DNA from 3 places in the Paenibacillus sp. SN-8-1 genome. Region 2 is predicted to be linked to each of the others. Evidence: riboswitches for the same ligand, from Rfam matches in the RefSeq annotation. Region 2 holds a riboswitch; each other region holds the start of a gene.
What was found. Region 2 has a riboswitch for cyclic di-GMP ahead of ACRRNK_RS20885 (ketoacyl-ACP synthase III). Riboswitches for the same ligand answer to the same signal wherever they lie in the genome.

Region 1: it holds a riboswitch for cyclic di-GMP, as region 2 does, so the genes downstream of both, ACRRNK_RS15310 (methyl-accepting chemotaxis protein) here and ACRRNK_RS20885 (ketoacyl-ACP synthase III) in region 2, are expected to answer to the same signal.
Region 3: it holds a riboswitch for cyclic di-GMP, as region 2 does, so the genes downstream of both, sda (sporulation histidine kinase inhibitor Sda) here and ACRRNK_RS20885 (ketoacyl-ACP synthase III) in region 2, are expected to answer to the same signal.

Annotation. Positions count from the first base shown of each region.
Region 1 covers NZ_CP194782.1:3,165,122-3,170,796, reverse strand. Annotated here, with positions in the region: gene ACRRNK_RS15320 (sodium:solute symporter family protein) at 1-719, opposite strand, end outside; gene ACRRNK_RS15315 (SDR family NAD(P)-dependent oxidoreductase) at 761-1,513, opposite strand; gene ACRRNK_RS15310 (methyl-accepting chemotaxis protein) at 1,533-3,260, opposite strand; cyclic di-GMP riboswitch class I at 3,424-3,509, opposite strand; gene ACRRNK_RS15305 (prolipoprotein diacylglyceryl transferase) at 3,882-4,652, shown strand; gene ACRRNK_RS15300 (LacI family DNA-binding transcriptional regulator) at 4,914-5,675, shown strand, end outside.
Region 2 covers NZ_CP194782.1:4,265,155-4,270,829, forward strand. Annotated here, with positions in the region: gene ACRRNK_RS20875 (hypothetical protein) at 136-297, shown strand; gene ACRRNK_RS20880 (hypothetical protein) at 427-783, opposite strand; gene ACRRNK_RS20885 (ketoacyl-ACP synthase III) at 820-1,812, opposite strand; cyclic di-GMP riboswitch class I at 1,915-1,996, opposite strand; gene ACRRNK_RS20890 (3-ketoacyl-ACP reductase) at 2,194-2,913, shown strand; gene ACRRNK_RS20895 (hypothetical protein) at 3,369-3,965, opposite strand; gene ACRRNK_RS20900 (hypothetical protein) at 4,093-4,326, shown strand; gene ACRRNK_RS20905 (FtsX-like permease family protein) at 4,332-5,675, opposite strand, start outside.
Region 3 covers NZ_CP194782.1:3,588,084-3,593,758, forward strand. Annotated here, with positions in the region: gene ACRRNK_RS17580 (glycosyltransferase family 4 protein) at 1-246, opposite strand, end outside; gene ACRRNK_RS17585 (YheC/YheD family protein) at 433-1,521, shown strand; gene ACRRNK_RS17590 (VOC family protein) at 1,642-2,313, opposite strand; cyclic di-GMP riboswitch class I at 2,520-2,598, shown strand; gene sda (sporulation histidine kinase inhibitor Sda) at 2,635-2,799, shown strand; gene ACRRNK_RS17600 (PH domain-containing protein) at 2,791-3,213, opposite strand; gene asd (archaetidylserine decarboxylase) at 3,539-4,327, shown strand; gene ACRRNK_RS17610 (family 43 glycosylhydrolase) at 4,384-5,675, opposite strand, start outside.

The DNA of each region.
Region 1 (5,675 bases), 1.1 Mb from region 2:
AGGTCTGCTGCAGGGATGTCACCGAGTGCAAGCACAAGGTAGAGACTCCAGAAGGTGGCACCGCCTTTGTTAAATAAGGTGCTTATGTTCCACCAGTCCGGATGGAAGATGTTATCGTGATAGGAATAGATTACTGCGATGGTAATACCGAGAATACCCAGGATAGAGAGCAAGCCTTGAATAACCTCGGTATAGGCCACAGCCCATAGTCCCCCGATAATGGAGTACAGGGCAGTCAGCAGGACAAACAGCAAGGCTGCCGGAATGAACGGCAGATGGAAGATCGCCTGCAGAATATACGTACCGCCTACGGTCAGTGCGCCGGCATTGAAGAAACCGAACGCGATGGTCATGACGGAGCCGGAATAGGCGCCAAGCTTCTTGCTGGCGTATCTAAGCCCATAGTAGTCTGCAATCGTCCAGCCCTTGAGCCGGCGCAGCGGACGGGTCCAGATGAAGGAGCCGAGCACCATACAGGTGCCGAGACCCGCCATCGTGGCCATCCCCTCGAAACCGCCGGTTGTATAACCGGAACCGATGGCCGCGAAGAAGAACGGAGCCGCCAGCATGGCGGCCAAGAGGCTGCCCGCAACCACATACAGCGGCATACTCCAGCCGGCAACGAGCAGATCCTCGGCGGTTTTAATCTTTTGATAACCTTTGAAGCCAATGTAGTAAATAAAGACCAAATAAATCAGAAATACAATAACGGATGTCATGATGTTCCTCCTGTGTGAGCCATGTAAATTGTCTGGTTGATCTAGTTCATTACGCTGCCGCCGTTAGGTCCAAGAATCTGGCCAGTATAGAAATTGGCATCATCTGATGCCAGGAACAGAACGGACTTGGCAATCTCTTGAGGCTGAGCGAGCCGTTTGAGCGGATATTTCGCGGCTTCTTCTTCCTCGTAGCCCTCTCCGAAATCGGCGAGGATGTCTGTAAAGGTGCCGCCTGGCGCTACGGAATTGACATTGACATGAGGAGCAAGCTCACGGGCAAGCGCTTTGGTGAATGCGCTGATTCCGCCCTTGGCGGCAGAATAGTGAGTGAATTCTTCACAGCCAAGACTGGCGAGATCAGAGGAGATGTTGATAATCTTGCCTGCCTTGGTGTCCCACATCCGGCGTGCCGCCTCACGGGCGTTGTAGAATGTGCCATACAGATGAACCTTAATCATCCGGTCCCACTGCTCGTCCGTCATTTCTCTAACGGTTACGGCATGGGCAATTCCTGCATTATTGACCAGAATGTCAAGCCGGCCAAACAGCTGATCAAAGGCAGTGAACATGCTCTGAACCTGAGTAGAGTCGCTTACGTCAGCATTGAAGATTTCTGCTTTCACTCCATAGCTCTCGGCTTCCTTCTTCACGGCCAACGCTTCGGTATCCTCGCCGATATAGTTGATCATCACGTTCGTGCCTGCTTTGGCGAACTCTAGGGCCACAGCTCTGCCTATACCCTTGCTTGCGCCGGTAATCAGCGCTGATTTGCCTTGTAATCCTGTAAAACTCATGTAGTATCGCTCCTGTCTGTTAGACTTTAAAGGTTTTGATCAATTCCTGCAGGGATTGCGAAGTCTCACTTAAAGATTCCGTGGCTTTAGCCACTTCCTTGATAAATTGCAGCTGCTGACTTGAGGCATAGGATACCTGATCGGATTTGACTGCAATATCCCCGGATGCCGAACGAAGCTCGGTTACCGAAGCAGTTACCTCTTGTGAGGAAGCGGAGATTTCCTCCGAAGAAGCAGAAATTTCCTGCATCTGCATAGCCACATTCTTAGTCGACTCTTGAATCTCTCTGAATGCACGAGCGGCTTCCTCCATCAGGGTAACGCCGTGGCGAACGTCCTGCTGTCCTTCCTGGGCGATGACCTGGGATTCCGCTGTGCTGCGTGTAATGCTCGACAAATGCTCGGCAATGGTGCTGGCTGAGCGTCCTGTGCTCTCGGCAAGCTTCCGGATTTCTGATGCCACCACCGCAAAGCCGCGTCCATGCTCTCCGGCGCGTGCAGCCTCAATAGAGGCATTAAGGGACAGTAGGTTGGTCTGCTCGGCTACATCAGTAATCAGCCGCGTCATTTCGTTGATTTCACCGATCTGAGAATTAAGCACATGAATCACATCTGCAATTCGGGTGACTGAATCCGTAATCTTGTCCATCTGATTCTGCAGCTTTTGAACCGACTCCTGCCCGCTCTGGGCGCTTAGAGCCATCTGCTCGGATTCCTCCGAGGCGGCCGAGGTGGATTCAGCGATCCGTTGAATGCCGATAGCGGTCTCTTCAAGAACAGTGACAGTTTCGTCTGTGATTTTGGACGTAATCTGGGTTTTCTCGGCAACCTCAGCCATATCTGTATTGACTTTGACCGAATAAGTCTCGGTATCCTGGGAGCTTGCGGTCAGCTGCTCGGAGGATGAAGCTACATGTTCGGAGGACTCCTGAATGTTTAGAATCAGAGCACGCAGGTTGGTCTGCATTTTGGCAACCGCCAGGTTAAGCTGTCCAATCTCATCATTTGCCCTGTAACTAAGTTGTTCACTGCTGAGATCCCCTTCAGCGATCCGATTAGATACATGAACAATCGATTTCAGCGGCTTGAGGATCATGTTAATAATAAAGTAGATCACCAGCGCAATAATAAGGAGACCGATTAGGGTAATGATCAGCTGCTGGTTGCGAGCTTCGCCCGACAGCTTGTTAATATAATCAGCGGAGTAGTCGATCCCGATGACTGCAATGACTTTCCCATCCAGCTTAATAGGAGAGAATACAGTTCTCCACGTGCCAAAAGGGTCATCAAAAATATCAGTCACCTGGGACTCCCCCGTATCATAGACCTTTTTCGCCGCTTCAAGGTGAATCGGGGCAAGATCGTCAAACGGGGCGCCAGGCTTGTAAATCTCATTCAAATTAGAGGTGTAGGCCTGAGTGGTAACCTTGTCGTCCTTCAGACTCCAGATATAACTCCAGCTCATAATTCCTTGATCCTTCTGGATCTGATCCAGCTGCTTCTGCAGACTGGTGAAGTCCGGATTTCCGGGTCCGTTCTTGCTGATCAGACGGCTTACCTGCTGCGAGTCGACCTGCATGCTTGTCAGGGAGCCAACGCTAAGCAGCTCTCTTTTTAAGTCATTGGACAAATTTGATTTCAGAATGCTCAGGCTGATATAGGAGACGGCCGTGAAAATAAGCACAACAACGATAATAACAATGAGTGAAACTTTATACTTTAAAGACAGATTTTTTACCCTATTCACAATTTATTCTCCTTTAACATGGTGTCTCTTCACTTATAGAGTGTCTTCGGTAACCGGTAATCGTTGTGCTTGTTATCAACCCTCCTGCTTGTTCAAAATAAAAAGAGCGTCTGCCTAAATAGACAGCGCTCGTAATTCATTCTTCGATCTGAGAACAATGATGACTGGCGGCCTGTCTACCATAGGATGGGATCCATTAGGCACGTGGCTTTGCGTCCTCGGGTTTCCCCGAGTTTGCCTTTGCAACTAAAGAAGCACAACCAATGTACCAAAATCAGACAAAATAATCTACGATTCTTACAATTTTGACACATAAAATAAGGCTTACATTCCTAAATAAAGGCCTTTTTCCAAAAAAATGAGTGGGAGTTCCTATGGAAGGCATTCCCACCCACTAAGTTAAAACTATGGCCTAAAGCAGTCTTCCGGATAATGGAATAGGCAGCTTCTTGAAAATTACTGCTTCACGATATCACTAACCGCTTTATCGAGTTTCACCAGCAGTTGGTCTGAGATAGCAAAGAATGCAGTGGAATTAATTGACATTAATATCCTTACATACTAGACTTTCTAGTATGAATAAACTTTTATAAATACAATATCTTTCCTGAGGAGAATAACATGTATAACGAGCTGTTCAAGATTGGGCCAGTAACCATTTACGGGTATGGATTAATGATCGCGATTGGTGTTTTGTTAGCTTACCAGCTCGTTGAATACCGAGGAAGAAAACGCCAGTTCAACCTGTCCCATGTTTTCTCTCTGACCGGTTGGAGCCTGGCGGGCGGTTTTATTGGAGCAAAATTATTGTACTGGATAACCCAATTCCAAAATATTAAGAGTGACCCGGGCATTCTACTGAATCTTTCGAATGGATTTGTTGTGTACGGCGGAATCATCGGCGGAATTGGGGCCGGTCTAGTGTATTGCAGAATCAAGAGAATTAATTTCCTGAAGCACCTGGACCTTTTTTTGCCTTCGGTTGCGTTAGCGCAGGGGTTCGGAAGAATCGGCTGTCTGCTCGCAGGCTGCTGTTATGGCGAAGAAACACACGGCTGGTTTGGGATTACATTCCACCACTCCGAGCTCGCCCCAAATGGTGTTGAACTGATACCTACGCAAATTATGGAGAGCGTGTTTAGCTTCGCCCTCTGCCTAGTTTTAATTCTTTTGTCCAAAAGAACCCAAAAAGACGGACTCGTTGCCGCCGCATATTTAATTCTTTATAGTCTGGGCAGATTTGTTATTGAGTTTTACAGAGGGGATATCATCCGTGGTCAAATCGGAGTGCTATCGACCTCACAATTCATCGCACTCATGCTTGTTCTAGTAACCTGCCTCGTTGTAGTCTTTTCCCGATACCAGAATCGGTTGACTGGCAAAAAAGTATAAACGGATTAAGTCATCTTCTTTATCCGAAACGATAAGCCTCTTGTCTGCGATGGACAGGAGGCTTATATTTGCGTGAACATGCTCAACCAGGAGTACAAAGAATACAGTTCGCCGATAATTGACATTACCAGGGTCACCTTTGTTGCTTATTGAGCCTGACTATGATAGGAACTAACAGAACTATCGAGCGGCTTGTTTTACTATAAAGGATCGAGTATATTTGGTGGAAATAAGTCGGTAGAATAAGAGGTAGGGGTAGTTATGTCGACAATTAATGATGTTGCTCTAAAAGCAGGTGTGTCTGTTACCACGGTATCCCGTGTTCTTAACAATCGGGGATACATTAGTGAAGCTACAAGGTCAAAGGTATTCAAGACAATGGAAGAGCTCAATTATCAGCCTAATGAGATTGCCCGATCTCTTTTACGTAAGCAATCAAATTTAATTGGACTTATCATTCCGAGTGTATCTCACCCTTTTTTTAGTGAACTTACGAACCATATAGAATATTACGCATACCAGAACGGTTGGAAGGTGCTGCTCTGTAACTCACATATGGACCCTATGAAAGAAAAAGATTACATCGCCATGTTAAAACGCAATAGGGTTGATGGAATTATTATGGGTAGTCATACTCTTGAGATAGAGGAATACCGAAATCTTAATTCAGCTATAGTTACCTTTGACCGGCAGATAGACAACGACATTCCGTTCATTTCCTCGGACAATTACCAGGGTGGAGTGCTTGCCACTGAACTGCTGATTAGTAAAGGATGCCGGACAATTGTACATATTTGCGGTAATCTTAAGCTTCTGATGCATTCGAATTACCGGAACGACGGTTTCAAGGATACGGCAGAGAAGCATGGCGTGCAGCACATTACAATTCAGACGGATATGAACGTATTTGATCAACAGCAATACGAACAGATCATCCAAAGGATGCTTGAGGAATATCCTGATGTGGACGGTATTTTTGCCAGCAGTGATATAATCGCCGCGTTTGCTGTAAGAGAATGTCTG
Region 2 (5,675 bases):
CTTGTCAAAGAACTGAAAAAGAAATTTCACGATATTTTAAATATCGCAATGAAAATTGGCGTAGACATGCTACAATTTGTTCATAATGTGCATGATACATGTGGAAAAATCAATTCAAGGAGGCGTTACAATTTTATGAAACAAGAGGCTATACTCCGCCTTCTTTTTGCCATTGTACTGTTCACGCTTGTCCCGTTTCTGTATGAATACCGACTGGTTGCATCCCTGTTCACTGTAATGGGCATTTATTTCGTTGTTACAGGGGCCTCCAAATTCACCAAGAAACGCCCAAAATAAAAATTGCACCCTGTATATTTACCCGGTACTTTATGTTTCCCTGAACCCTGCAAGGTATGCGTGTACCGCACACATTTTGATCAAAAAATAAACGGCCCTCTCTTCTCAGAGCAGGGCCGCTGGTGCTGTCTAGTTATAGGCGTATGCCTCTTCCAGCGTATCCATAAATATTCCGGTATAGGAGATCGACTGGGCCAGCTTCTGCATTTGATTCTTGGCAATGACGGAAGATGGATTGATCATCAGAATATTCTTGAATCCGTTGGACATATATAGCTTGAAGCAGCCCTCAAGCACGGGCAGCATGTCCTGCTTGGATACAGACAGATCTGTGGAATCAATGATCAGATTGTATTCGGATGGATGGATGGAATTCACATTCTCCTCATATTCCTTCAGGAACGCTTCGGCCTCATCAGGCTTCATAAAGCCCCCTACTGTAATAACCAGTGCCTTCTCGGCTTGCTTCTTCTCAAATTTAAACATGATGTTTCTCCTTCATAACAAGATATAGTCTATATGTTAAAATTCATATAAAAGTGCGGACATGGTGTAACCGATTCCTACCGAGCAGAAGACAACCTTGTCTCCAGGTAAGATTTTGCCGGCTTCAAGCGCTTCCTCCAGCGCAAAGATCGGGCTCGTTACCCCGGTATAACCGTATTTTTCTCCGACAAATGTATATTTGTCCAGCCCCGCATTCATCTTCACCAGCGTCTCCTCGATCTCCGGACGGGAGAACTGGGAGAATAGCCAGTGGTTGACACCCGCGGCATCCAATCCGTTTCGTTCCAGCATGACCGAGATCATATCTCTCCACTCATCAGAGAAATAGCTGACGTCATGAGGAATGAAGCGAAGTCTCTTATCCGATTCCTGAACTCCTTCACTGAACATCTTGGACAGGCCGACAGCCGGGAAAGTTACCGTATCCCCAAGCTTGGAGTCCGTCTTATAGTTCGCGTCCAGAAAGCCTCCCGGAAGCTCCTGCTTCTCCAAGATGACCGCTGCCGCTCCATCCGAGAAATTCGGATAGACTACGGTATCGTCCTTACGGGCAATATTGCTGACATGCACACTGCCTACAATGAGCGCACGCTTGATGAACCGGTTCCCCGAAAGGTACTGTCGTACCTGATCCATGGCTGTGAGCATACCGATGCAGTTCGTATTAAGATCATAGACAATGTGGGCATTGACCGCCCCAATCTCTCTATGAATCAACAAGGCGTTGCTTGGGTAGGTGTATTCAGGTGTGTCAGATACGAATACCACCATGTCCAGCTCTTCCGCACCTACCTTCGATTCAGTAAGCAGCTTCTTCGCTGCGGCTATCCCCATAGTTAGTGAATTCTCATCCTCGGTGCTTACCAGATATCTGGTCTTTCTCCCAAGATGATTCATGAGACCTTCCGATTCCAGGCCCATCTTGTTAAAATGCTCGACGAAATAAGCATTGTCATAGGCCGTAGGTGGATGGTAGGTTGCAATTCCTTTGATGTGAACCTGCTGCACGTGATTGACCTCCTTTTATAGCAGGTCTCTCCTATTGAAGCCAGACAAAAGGCCTACTCCTAAGAGTAGACCTGAGGTAATAAACCTAGTATTCATCCTCCTGCTGGTAACCGGCTGTCTTAGCGTATGCCTTAGACCCGTGGCTTTGCGTCCTTGCCTTTCAGCAAGTTTGCCTTTTTCAAGTTAGAGAGTTTTCGACCTGTTTCGCCATTCTATTATAGTTCGAACTTCCTGCATTGTAAATAATACCCTAGTAATTTTCATAAAATTTCCCTAGACTTTCTAACCCTAATCCGCTTCCTATCCAGGAAAGTGTAAAAGCCCATGTGTTCAGGGTATTATTATAGATGTGAACTAATGAATAGACTGGAGTGATTCAAGATGGAACTTACCGGGAAGAATGCCCTGATTACAGGTGCGGGAAAAGGGATCGGACGAGCAGTAGCCATCGCGTTGGCTAAAGAAGGCGTGAATCTTGGCCTGATTGCCAGAACCGAATCGGATCTGAAAGACCTCGCCCAGGAGCTGCGGAGCCAGTATGGAATCAAGGTCAGCATCGCCCCTGCGGATATCTCCAATTCTGCCGAGGCAGAAGCTTCCGCAGCCAAAATCAAGCAGGAGCTTGGATCCGTGGATATCCTGATCAACAATGCGGGGATCGCCAAGTTCGGAACCCTGCTGGAGATGGATCCGGAGGAGTGGAAGAGAATCCTGGATGTGAACGTGATGGGGACTTATAACGTCACCCGTGCGGTTCTGCCTGATCTGGTTGCCCAAAACAGCGGCGATATCATCAACGTGGCCTCTACCGCGGGTGAGCGCGGCTTCGCGACAGGCTCAGCTTACTGTGCCTCCAAATTCGCCCTCATGGGCATGACCGAGTCGCTGGCACAGGAGGTTCGCAAGCACAACATCCGCGTCACCGCCCTGACGCCGAGCACGGTCAACACCGACCTGGCCTCGAATGCCGGACTCAAGATCGGCGATGAAGACCGGATGATGCAGCCTGAGGATGTGGCAGATCTCGTTCTCGCCGCGCTGAAGCTCCCTGCCCGCGTCTTCCTGAAGACTGCCGGGATTTGGACGACTAATCCGCAATAAAAATTGATCTGGTTCTACCTAATAGAACTGTGAAATATTCGGTTGTCTCATTGTCAATGCTAACACCGTGTAGTAATATGGGTATAAAGATAACAGACGTAAGATACTATGAAATAAGGGACCGGTGGCGACCAGTCCCCTGTACAACAACTTGAGTGGGGTTACTCCTCCACAGTTAAGAAGTTATAAGCGGAAGAAGTGACCTGCACGGTTTGCCGACCTGGAGCAGGTTACTTCTTTTTTCGTTCGATGTATGTCAGCAGCGCGATAATAAACGCAGCAAACCCAATGACATCTGCAAAAGAGAAGTTCATACGCCTCACCTCCTTTCCAGAGGAAGACGCACCCACTCAAGGCGTGTTGTACACGCCTATTATATCAGACCGTTCCTTTTTATGGATACGGTCTTTGTTTGTGTCTCCTGCTTATATAGATGACTTCTTAAGCGGTCATGCCTATTTCTGAACCGTCAGCGGAATTCTTTTCGACCAACTAAGGCCCCCTGAATCCTGCATATAAGTCATTACGATAAAAGTATTGTCCGGACTCGCCAGAGGCGCATCTTTCGGAGTGAAATACATGGGTGTAATCGGATAGCTGGCCTTCAAGTAGGCAAAGCCCATGGCTTTCTTAATTAAATCCCACTGACCAGCAAATCCGGTTTTCTCCACCTCCTTCTTAACAAGGGCCAGACTCGCTGAGCTGCTGCCGATAGAAAAGTCATCTGGATTGCCAGATACATGCACTCCTGATCTAAGTGGGGAATAGGCAAAAATCGGATATACTCTGATCGTGTAATTATCGTTAGCCAGCGGGGTTTTCTTTTCATTATCAATTTTCATCTGGATAACCTGTTTGTAGAACGTCTCGGTTGGTATATCGGTGTCGGGCAGCTTCGAGTTGGGATCTACATTTTGGAGATAAGCTTGAACCACAATATCATCTGGTTGTATATACAATACCGATCTGCTTCTGGTTAACCATACAGATGTAAAGATAAGTACGACTAATAGAACAACAGTACCACTAAAAACTTCTCTTTTATGGATCAAAATAACCTCCCTCTTTATCAAGAAAGCTCAACATGAATCTGTATCCAACATTAGGATATGATTACATTATACTACTTATTAAGAGGTAGCCCCGCATGCCGAATGGCTTGGCACAGGAGGTTCATAAATGCAACATTCACATTACCGCCCTAATGCCGGACTCAAGACTGGCGATGAAGACCGAATGATCCAGCTTAAGGATGTGGCGGAGTTCGTTCTCGCCGCACCTAAGCTTACCTGCCCGTGTCTTAGTATAGACTGCGGATTGGACAAAGAATCCGCTGCAAAGAACAAAAGAGCCGCTGATCAGCGGCTCTTAACTAAGAGGTCATATTATAGCCAAAAGCTATTCTTGACGTGAACCCGTCATTTATTATCTTGAGCCAATTCCCCAATAATCTTTCTATTTCCAATATGAGTGGCAAATGGAGTGAAGACCACTAAAGCAATGGCCATAATAATCCCGCTCACAAGGATAATAGATTGGAAATCATATCTCACTCCGTCAATTAGACCAACAATGTAGGTTAACAATAGGCCGGTTGTAATGCCAAGAATAAGGCCGCTAATCAGATATAGGTATACCTGTGTCAAAATGACTTTAATTAGCCCCTGCTTACTTAGAGATAAGGCGCGTAATATTGCGAACTCCTTCCTCCGGGTGTGAATGTTATTGATTAACGAATTTATCACGCCCAATATAACACTGAGCATCACAATGACCATTACAGCAATAAAGAGGAACCATCTTTGCTGAAACATCTGTTTTGACTCTTGTAAGGCATCTTCAAAGGTATGGACTTTAAATTCAGGATAAAGCTTTTTTAAAGTGTTAATTTTAGGAGTAATTTCAGATAGTTGATGTGCTCCTATAAAAACTCTGTCTATCTTCATATAGGGGAAGTGAAATTTTGAATTCTTCCAATCAATATAAATTTCAGCATAAGTACCAGGAAGCTTATCCGTAATATACTCAACGGTTAGTTTACCTACGGGAATGTTCTCCCCACTCCCGATAGGATATAGAGCGGCATTAAGCTGATCGCCTCTTTCAATGCCTAGTGTATCTGCGAGCTTTCTCGTAATAACGATACCATTATCTGCATGATCCATTTCGTCTTTAACAAGACCTTGCTTCTTCATCTCATCAAGGTCTACCAGACTATAACCAGAAGCATAATTGTTGGTCTTATTCGTACTTAATACAACCGAATTCTCATTGCTTACTAAACTTGCATTCTCGCTGTCGAACAAGCGGTGAAGCTCATTTCGAATTTCTGAGGCTGCCTGATTGGAATCCGTCGAACGATTAGTAAGGACTACATTCGTTACATATTGATCTCTTAAATACTGATCATTATTCAGCTCCAACGTCTTTAGCAACGATGATCCAAAAATGTTAATAATCATCATGGCGCCTATGGCTAACGTAATAAACGTATTCTTGCGTATTTGAGGAATGACATTCTTAACAGCAACATAAGACGAATTTCCTAGTACCTTCTTGAATAATGGGAGAAGTTTGGTAAGTATTGCTCTCATATAAATCGGATACAAAATAAAAATTCCAAAAACTACAAACAGTGCGCCCAATAATAAATCTAAAGCTCTCGTACCATATGAGCTTGTTAGACCAAGCACGATCGAACATAGAGATAAGACAACTAATGAATAACCAATAACTTTACGTAATTTCTGGTTAGAGAAGTC
Region 3 (5,675 bases), 680 kb from region 2:
GTTCTTCAGATGACGCAGAATGCCGGGCAAATATGCGGCACCTCCTGGAATACGGTAGCAGGGCACTGTCCCGAGCATGCCCTTGGCCGGCAGGTGGCCTCCCGATCTGCTGAATACCCGTATATCGAACCCATCGGGTACAAGGGGCATCGTCTTCTCAATGACGCGCTCTACGGAACTGCTTCGCCCTGAAGGAATGACAAATACCCCCGGCGTAATTACGGCCACCTTTTGCTGAACTGACAACTTAAGTCCCTCCCCTATCCGGTTTCACATTCTCAATATATTGGGAGAAGTGAGCAGGTGTGACACAGTCCCAAAACAGGCTTCTGTCGCGGCACAGTCGTCCACTCCTTTTAAGAGTCTATACATAGACTGACATAAGACACTATTCGAACAGGGAATCACCGAAGATGAAGAGGAGGACCGGGCATGAGCTATAGATATGTGGGTATTCTGCTTAATGCTGCGATGTACCGCGGGGTACCTAGGCGAAAAACCGGACAGGAATCACTCTCGAACTATGAAAAAGCGGCAGCAGAATTCGGCTTGATCCCTGTGTTTATCCATATCGGCGATATCAATATCCGCAAGGGCCGAACAGCTGCCTACATTTATCAAAACCATCAATATGAGCAGGTGTCCATGCCCATACCTGATGTCATTCATAACCGCGCTATATTTCAGGAAATTTCCGCCCAGCGGAAAATCGAGGCCCTCATCTCCAAAGGCATAGATGTATTCAACGTGAATAATCGTTATGGCAAAGATGTCATACACCGTCTGCTGTCAGCCGACCCCTTCCTTAGAAGCAGCCTGCCCGATACAGCCGTGTTCTCCTACCCAGCCCTTCGCCGCTTCATGGAAATTCATGACGATCTGATTCTTAAGCCATGCCGGGGTACAGTCGGAAGAGGGATCATGCGATTACATCGTGAAAAGTCCGGGTGGAGAATCACTTATCCCTCATCTATACGTAAGCCAACATGGATTCAGCACAAGCTTAGGAGAGGCGAGCTTCCTTCTTATGTACAACAATATCTGCTCCAGGTTCCCTATCTAATTCAGGAACGGATTCCTCTCGCCGAAAGCAAAGGCCGCTCCTTCGACTTTCGTGTTTCAGTACAGCGGGGAATGACAGGGGATTGGGCTGTAACCGGCATGTTCGCCAAAAAGTCTCCGCCTGGTATGTTCATCTCGAATCTTGCGGGAGGTGGGAAAGCTTGCCCCGTACCTGAGCTTCTTTCCGAGGTCATGACCTCTTCCCAAGCCTCTCTAGTTATAGATCAAGTGGAGCATTTATCCTTAACCATAGCTGGTTACTTATCTCTGAAGCTTCCGCTTCTTGCCGATCTCGGTCTCGATATTGGAGTAACTGAGGATGGCAGAATCTATTTCATCGAATGCAACGGACGTGATCAGCGGTACGGCTTCAGCAAGGCCGGAATGAACGATACCTGGAAGGCATCCTATCGTGAACCTATGGCTTTCGCCTGGTATTTGTATAACCGCCGGGAATGAATGATTATTCGGTGCCTTGTCCTCACAGGAATATTATGCTCGGCAACAAAAAAGACGTGAGCCCTTAAAGGGACTGCACGTCTTTTTATCATGTATATCTGTGTCTTGAATCCACATTAATCAGGACTTGATGACATAACCTTCGTCAATTATGAATTCATTTCCTGTTCTGCCATCAGAAATATCAATGGTAACTGGAAAATACTTTGCAGCCTTATCCGAAGCGAACCAGATTCTCCCCACAGCCGCAAGGATGAACAGCCCTTCTTCGTCACCCAATGGAGTGAATGTCGGCCCTGACGACTTATACACCTGAAGATCATACTTATCTCTTAGGACTTCGCTTACCGCTATTACATCTTGAGCGGGAAGACCTATTTCGCTTATATTCTTAATATCCGCAGCTGTAAAAAGGGTCGCATCCTCATCCTTTAAATCATGCCTGGCGATGAATTCAACGATATTCCCCACAGAATCATAGAAGTAAATCGAATCGGAATTCCAACTCTCGCTATGCTCTATCTCATGCCCATTGGCCGAATGAACGGATATCCCCTTTTGCTTCAACCAGTTCAGCGCCTGCTCACATTTCCGCTCAGGAATGTTAAACGCAAAATGATAGTACGGAGACTCGCTTTGATCGGAACGTGTAAAAGTAAGTATCGACTCGCCTATCTTCAGCGAGATGACATCCTCCGATTCTTGTAGAACCGCCTGTTCAAGCACTTCATGATAAAATGATCTAACGGCTTCGATCGAACCAGTCAGCAGCTTCACCTCTCTAATTCGCATGACTGTACCTCCGTTTTCTCTATTTTTTCTATCTTGATCATAGTCTTCTGGATCCATATGCACTGTAGACTCATATCCGAACTGAAATGTACAACAGACAGCCTACATGATCTCTCTGGAACTGACTGAATTTTAGTATTCTTATCATAGTTCCTAATTCTCAATATTTTGCTGTCCAAATCCGATAAACTATATAAAATAATGTCTGTTCGAAAACGCAAACTTACTGAGAGGTAAGGACGCAAAGCCACAGGCCAGAACTAAAGTGGCGGCTGGGTTGCCGAAAACAGCAATTACCTTACTAAAAGGAGAATTTGCTGTATGATCAATGAACTGGGTCTATCACAAATGAGCTATGAAACCTTAATTAAAGCATACCAAAATGCTCTTAGGCTTGGGCTGAATCAAGAGTTCCTTCAACTGCTTGAAGAGGAGATTGAACGAAGAAATACGCGCAAAGAAAGCGATCCATCCACATCACTTTAATTGCAAGTGCGGACACCGCTGCTTGAGTTCTCTCAGAAAAATTTCCTGATCCAAGGGAGAGATTTGGATATACTCATATTTGTCATAACGAATTTCAATACGGTGAATTGAAGTTGCTGTACTGGCCGCCCTTGAGCGAATAGGCTTGGCTATACTAATACTTCCGAGAGGAATTGATTTGGTAGCTGGGCCGGTACGTATAAACAAATCGTTCTCACCAATGATGTAGTACGTAGATATCCATAACCAAGCTATTAATCCCGCCACCGAAATACAGAGCAGGAACAGTAAGACTCCGCCAATCAGGCTCAATCCTCCTACAAATGCAGGAGACAGGGCACTGCCAATGAGGATGATAATACTGGACCAAATGACGATAGATAGAAAGGGATCTCTTCGGGTCTGAAATTTCATATACAAGGTCCTCCTTAGCAATAGCAGATGCTGAAGCTGCCAACTCCTTGGCTTTGTTTCCCCCTGCCTCACCTGCGTCTTCCATGTTCTGAAATTTAAATTTATACACCTCTAAGTTAACCCCAATGCTATTTCCACGATTTCAAGTCTTCTTCTCTCACCTGCTATATAAGTTGAACTTAAGAAATTCCCCGCCCCCAACATACACTATTTTCCATATGGTATTCAAGTATCTCTGGATCAAAATACGGGTTATAGGTTGATTTCAAGCAGGTTCTATGTCAATATAAGCTTTGTCTTATCTGTTTGTAAGGAGGATGCCCCCATGGCAAAAAAAGTGATGAGGCTGATGACCGAGCTTTCCTCCCGGAAATGGATCTCTCAAATCATGGGACACTTTTCCCATTCCGGATTCAGCCGTCACATCATTCCCACATTTGCGAAAACCTACAATATTCCGCTGCACGAAGCGGAGAAAGATATTAGTGAATACCGATCCCTGAATGAATTCTTCTCCCGCCGCCTGAAAGCGGGGATGCGTCCGATTCCTGATGCTCCAGATGCCCTGATCAGTCCCGTGGATGGCCTGATTACCGGTATGGGACCTGTCAATGCAGGCCTAATCCCAGGCGTTAAGGGCCAAGACTATTCACTGGCTGAGCTTCTGGGCCATTCTCCGCATATGGAGACCTATAAGAATGGGTACTTCTTCGTTCTCTATCTGAGCCCGACTAACTATCATCGTATTCATGCTCCGGTTACGGGACAGAAAGTAGAGAGCGAGCACCTGAAAGGCCGGGTATATCCGGTCAATGATTTTGGACTGACCCATATGAAGGGCGTTCTGAGCCGGAATGAACGGCTGATTACCTACATCTCCCATGAACTGGGTGAGGTGGCCGTTGTTAAGGTCGGGGCCATGAATGTCAGCAGCATCAAATATACAGACGACACCGCCAGCTCCTGGAATCGTGGAGATGACATGGCTTATTTCGAATTTGGATCCACGGTTGTCCTGTTGACGGAGAATGGAACCTTCGAGCCTTTGCCTGATCTGGCCATCGGCACTCCCGTGAAGCTGGGCACATTGCTGGGAAGATTCTACCGGAATTAGAGAACCGAATATAGAAGCACAATGAGCAGCCTCAGAAGAGACTGCTCATTTCTTTTTTATTTCTCAGACAATGTACTGATCTCCTGCTCAGTCAGGGCCTTGTTATAGAACTGAATATCATCCAGACGTCCTCCGAAGTAAGCATCCGCCGCAAACCGGCTTTTACCGAGATAGGCTTCCACTGCCTTTAGCTCCTTAGGGTTAAAGCTCATACCCGTATTCGTGGCCACGAGCTTGCCGTTCACATACAGCTTGCCTGTATTACCCTCCAGGGTCACCGCCACATGACTCCATTCATTCTTGGGTAGGGGCGTGGCTGACAGCAGGCTCTGATCGATGCCCTGCTCATGAATGGTGAATTGAAGAACGCCGCTGTATTGCGACGGAGTAAGGAACATGAAGGAATTCATCCCATTTCCGATATCGAAAATACGCTGCCAGTCACTTCCTCCCGCCCAATTCACCCATGCGGCGAAGGTAAAATCCTCTGCGTCGGCAAGAGCGCCAGACAGCTGAACATAACCGTCCTTACCGCCAAAGTTAAGGGAACCGCCCCTTGCCTCATTCACACTCTGTGCATCCCAGCTTACTCCACCGTTCAGCTTACCCTGATAATGATTTGGGGAGCTGTCCTGAATGAGACTGCCCTTATCTTCGTCCAAGGAATAACTGGCTACCAGCGGACCTTTACTTTGCTGAAGCACCACTACCTGCACGTTTTTCACTTCCCTTGCCTTGCCTTTGGTTATAACAGCCTTCAAGGTGACCGTGGCATTCCCGGATCCAGCAGCAGGGCGGTTCACAGTCCCGTTCGCGGATACAACCTCAGGAGCCGAGGAGGTCCAGGAAATCACGGAGCCTTCCGCCCCTGATACAGGAAGAGCAAGATCATTATAGATGCCGCTGGTATCACCCAGATTAAGATCCTTTTGTACAGCCTCTACAATTTGCTTGTCACTCCGGTTCATGATCCGGCTGCCCCAGATCGACTCCCCCTTGTTCGATAGAGCGCTGAAAGTGAGCACATTCTGCTGATTATCCGGATTCCACTGATAGGTAAATACACCACTGTATTGAACTCCGTCTACCGTAATTTCTGCCTTATTGCTGCCGGTTATCTTCCATTTGCCGGTGACATCACCGGTAATTCCACCTTTCTTATCCAGTACAATGGAGACCGATTCCTTAATTACCGAGGTGATCTCTTTTCCATGATTGATAAACTTGTATTCCCCCGCGATATCATTCTTGTTGATTGGCTTCGCGGTCATCTTATCGCTCACATCTCCAGCATACCGATACGGGGCTACTACCGGCCAACCGTTCGCATTCATATACATTTCATGGA